2 regions of the Corallincola spongiicola genome follow, and region 2 is predicted to be linked to the other one. Evidence: predicted binding sites of a transcription regulator. Region 2 holds the regulator's gene; the other holds the start of a gene.
The links. Region 2 encodes LexA, which represses DNA repair genes until DNA is damaged. Its sites were predicted from a motif close to TACTGTATNNNNATACAGTA; they were not measured.
Positions count from the first base shown of each region.

Region 1: a site for LexA is predicted at 1,242-1,261, ahead of recA (recombinase RecA). Genes of this name have one in related genera too.

Region 1 is NZ_SHLY01000002.1:760,779-763,196, reverse strand. Features, by position in the region: gene EXY25_RS09055 (regulatory protein RecX) at 1-123, opposite strand, end outside; gene recA (recombinase RecA) at 153-1,193, opposite strand; gene mutS (DNA mismatch repair protein MutS) at 1,496-2,418, shown strand, end outside.
Region 2 is NZ_SHLY01000003.1:360,886-363,303, forward strand. Features, by position in the region: gene EXY25_RS11905 (MlaE family ABC transporter permease) at 1-513, opposite strand, end outside; gene lexA (transcriptional repressor LexA) at 706-1,338, shown strand; gene EXY25_RS11915 (hypothetical protein) at 1,335-1,862, shown strand; gene coxB (cytochrome c oxidase subunit II) at 2,266-2,418, shown strand, end outside.

The DNA of each region.
Region 1 (2,418 bases), on a different contig from region 2:
GAGCCAACCGTGCTCTGCACACTTGTCTAGGACGGTGGCGATGTCAGAAGAAGAAAAGCGCCGTTGGCGAAGCTTATTCGCCAACTCTTGGTGGGAGTGATCACGCCGCGCAAGCAAGCGCATGGCGGCGTTTAAAGTGTCATTCTCTGAACTCAGAGTTCCTCTCCAATCTCAGCTAACTGCTCCTCTTCTTGAGCAGCTTTCGGCTTAAGCAACAGCATATCGCGAAGTTTCGCCTCTATCGTCTGCGCTACCTCGGTATTTTCCTTGAAATAACGCAGCGCATTCGCTTTACCCTGACCCACTTTGTCGCCGTTATAGCTATACCAGGCACCCGCTTTTTCGATCAGTTTGTGTTGTACACCCAGATCAATCAGCTCACCCACTTTAGATACGCCTTCCCCGTACATGATTTGGAATTCGGCCTGTTTAAACGGAGGAGCCACCTTATTCTTCACGACCTTTACGCGAGTTTCATTACCGACGACTTCGTCGCCATCTTTCACTGCACCCGTGCGACGAATATCCAAGCGAACCGAAGAGTAAAACTTCAGTGCATTACCACCCGTCGTCGTCTCAGGGTTACCGAACATAACACCGATTTTCATTCTGATCTGGTTGATGAAAATACATAGAGTGTTAGAGCGCTTAATGTTACCTGTCAGTTTACGCAGAGCCTGAGACATCAAACGTGCTTGCAAGCCAACATGGGTGTCACCCATATCTCCTTCAATCTCTGCTTTCGGCGTTAATGCTGCCACTGAGTCAACAATCACCACATCAACAGCGCCAGAGCGCACTAACATGTCACAGATCTCCAGAGCTTGCTCGCCGGTGTCAGGCTGTGACACAAGCAACTCATCAACATTCACACCGAGCTTGCCGGCATAAACAGGATCAAGAGCATGTTCTGCGTCGACAAAAGCGCAGGTCTTGCCAGCCTTTTGTGCTTGCGCAATCACTTCCAAAGTCAGTGTTGTTTTACCACTAGACTCCGGACCATAGATCTCAACAATACGGCCCATTGGCAAGCCACCAATGCCCAAAGCGATATCCAAACTAAGCGAACCAGTAGAAACTGATTCAATATCCAATGCCTGGGAGTCACCCAGTCGCATAATTGAACCTTTACCAAATTGACGTTCAATTTGTGACAGTGCTGCGGATAGCGCTTTAGACTTGTTGTTATCCATTATTTTCTCCAATTGAGCCAGCCGGCCCCTGACAATTACTGGCAAGTATACTGTATGAGCATACAGTATCAAGTCCTGTGCAAAAGATTTTTTTTAGTGCTTTATTTTCAAATTGTTAGCAATCTAATCAAAGATAGTCTCAGACCTATACAGTGAGTTATTTGAATAGAATCATACACAGTTATACGGGCCTATAACTGTGGTTAACGGTTTCGGTTGTAATCAGGATCACGTATTCTATTGCCCATGAAAATAACCCCTGCGTCGCCACTCGCATAACCCAACAGAGACATCGACAGTTCATGACCAGCAAGCAGCTTTCTGACGCCGTACTTTCCCAGCACACTCCCATGATGCAGCAATACCTGCGTTTAAAAGCTGAACAACCCGATATCCTGCTTTTTTACCGCATGGGGGATTTTTATGAACTGTTTTTCGACGATGCCAAACGTGCCAGTGAGCTGCTAGATATCTCATTGACTCATCGCGGCCGTTCAGCCGGAGATCCTATACCTATGGCTGGCGTGCCTTACCATGCAGTAGAAGGGTATCTTGCTCGTATGGTACAGCTCGGCGAGTCTGTCGCTATTTGCGAGCAGATTGGCGACCCGGCAACCAGTAAAGGGCCTGTTGAACGCAAAGTAGTACGCATTGTTACACCAGGCACGGTCACCGATGAAGCTTTATTGGAGGAGCGCCAAGATAATCTTCTCGCTGCTGTCTGCTACGGCACAAGTAAACACGCAGAAACGTTCGGATACGCCACTTTAGATCTCAGCAGTGGCCGATTTCTAGTATGCGAACTGACGACTGAAGAAGCATTACTGGCAGAGATACAGAGAACACAGCCAGCAGAACTATTACACCCCGAACAGTTTAATCCCTACTGGCTTGATAGTGTCAAAGGCCAGCGCCGGCGTCCAGAATGGGAGTTTGAACTTGCCACAGCACATAGTCAGTTGTGCCAGCAGTTCGGCACCCAAAATTTACAAGGGTTTGGCGTAGAATCTATGCCACAAGCACTTTGTGCTGCTGGCGGCCTGCTGCAGTACGTCAAAGATACACAACGTACAGCTTTGCCTCATATCGATGCGATACAAGTTGAACAACATGATGACGCAGTCATTTTGGACGCCGCCACACGGCGAAATTTGGAATTAACACAGAATCTCGCTGGTGGGATCGAAAACACGCTCGCCACAATTCTCGATGGTACGGCAACAGC
Region 2 (2,418 bases):
GGCAGCGGGACCGGCGTCATGCATACAGTCGTACACGTCCTTGGCACGTATCTCGGCTTTGCCGACGCAGAGTTTGCCAACGGCGCTGATCAGCGCGCCGATGAAACTGAAACTGACTAAGATGTTTTCCCAGCTCGCCAAGACCGAGTTACCTATGCGCTCAGCAAAGGTCGGCTGGTAAGTTGTTTGGTTTGGTCTATTGGCCGCATTAGATTGTGACTCTGCCAGCGCCAGAAGCTGCTGTGCGCCTTGAGGCAGGCGACTGACATCTACATGCAGTCGATGCGCTTTTGCATATTCACTGACACGGCGAATAAGCACCACCAGCGCACTGTTCCAGCAGCCAATGTCGGCGTCGACGAATATGAGCGTTTCATCTGGAGTGACTTTTGATTTTAGGGCTTGTAGTAGATCGTCAACCCGATGATCGCCACGGCGTAATACCCAGTCACCTGTCAACTCTAACAGCCAGCCAGTACCGTCATCAGTTCGCCTGATGTTCAGCTCATGCACGTCACTTTCACCTTGAAAAGCCCTACGTAATGTCCTTGAGTCTGCCGCAGATCCGCTATTTCTGCAAAATTCAAAGCGAATCAAGTTATTAATGTCACATAAAACAGTGATCAAAAAAACAGCAGTGATACTTGCCATGAATAAATACCTGTATATACTCACAGTATACTGTATGCAATCACAGGTATCTTTATGCGCCCATTAACACCACGACAAGCTGAAATTCTTGCGTTGATTAAAGACAATATTGAAGCGACAGGCATGCCGCCAACTCGTGCGGAAATTGCACGCCGATTGGGATTTAAGTCTGCTAATGCCGCGGAAGAGCACCTCAAAGCACTGGCCAAAAAAGGTTTAATAGAGATCTTGGCGGGAACATCACGGGGTATTCGCGTGATCCCACAGGCGGATGATGAAGCGGCTGCAAACGATGATGGCTTACCTCTGATTGGTCAAGTGGCTGCCGGTACGCCTATCTTGGCGCAAGAACATGTTGAGGCGCATTACAAAGTTGATCCAGCCATGTTCCGGCCATCTGCGGACTTCTTACTGCGAGTACACGGTGACAGTATGAAGGATATTGGCATCCTCGAAGGCGACCTGCTGGCTGTGCACAAGACTGCGACGGCGCAGAATGGGCAGGTGGTAGTCGCTCGGGTGGGTGATGATGAGGTGACAGTTAAGCGTTTTGAAAAGAATGGCAAAGATGTGCTGTTGCATGCTGAAAATGAAGCCTACAGCCCGATCAAAGTCGATCTGGGTGTAGAGAACCTGGCCATTGAAGGGCTGGCTGTTGGTATCATTCGTAATGGAGAGTGGTTATGAACCCATTTGAGACAATGAATCTGCATACTCGCCAAATGACTGGCTCATTGGTAGCTGCACCGCAGCCAAAGCTAACCGGCAACCGCCGCCCGCAAAATAAGTGGCAATCGCGAGCGCAGATTGTGCCGGTTGAAGGCCAGCAATCAGCACTGTTAGAGACAATCAAACGTAGTCAACAAGCCAACAAATGGGTGGTATTGGTGGCAGCCCCTGATAAGCAGGTGACGCGTTGGTTGGTGGAAAATGGTGTGTGCGCCGAGCGACTGTTGCAAGTCCACCCCAAAGATGAGCAAGGTGTGATGTGTGCCGTGACTCAAGGCTTAGGCTCTGCCACTTGTGGCTTGGTTATCGGCTGGACGGATCTACTTTCCGAAGCGCAGTGGCAGGCGTTAACCGCCGAAGCGGCTTGCTACGATACAAACAGTGTTTTGTTTCATCGCATGAATAACCGTTGCCATGCAGGTAGAGCATGGCAATCAGCACGGTCGAAAAATCAGATGTTCGCCAGTGTGTTGGTCCATTGATCCCCCACAGTTTCAATGTACTTTCCGAAGCCGCCGCAAGGCGGCTTTTTTTATACCTTTGAAAATCCTCCTAACACATTAGCTGCTAACTCTAGTTGCACAGACTTCATCACTCGTCAGGCTAAATATCACCATTTGGATGTGATTTAACCCGCAAACAGTTGGGCAGTTTGCTAACTTGCTCAAGTTTTTTGATTAATTTTTAGACGTATCGCTAATCGTGAACGATTCTTAATCAAGGCCTGATAGCTGCGACCGCGCCTATAAAAATTTAAATATGCGGTCTGTAGTGGCTACTGGGGTTTTGGGGTAAGCGCCTGTCGAACAGGTGTTTTTTGTAAGTGCGAGGAGAAGCCTCTTGATACGGATAGCCACACGCGTCGCGGCGGGGGCTGGCGCCCTATTGCCGTCATTTATCTCCGCCGAGGAGATGCCGCTAAATATGACTCAGGGTGTGACAGCCATTAGTCAGGACGTCTACCAGCTCCACATGACCATCTTCTACATCTGCTGCGTCATTGGCGTGCTTGTCTTCGGTGTGATGTTTTGGTCAATC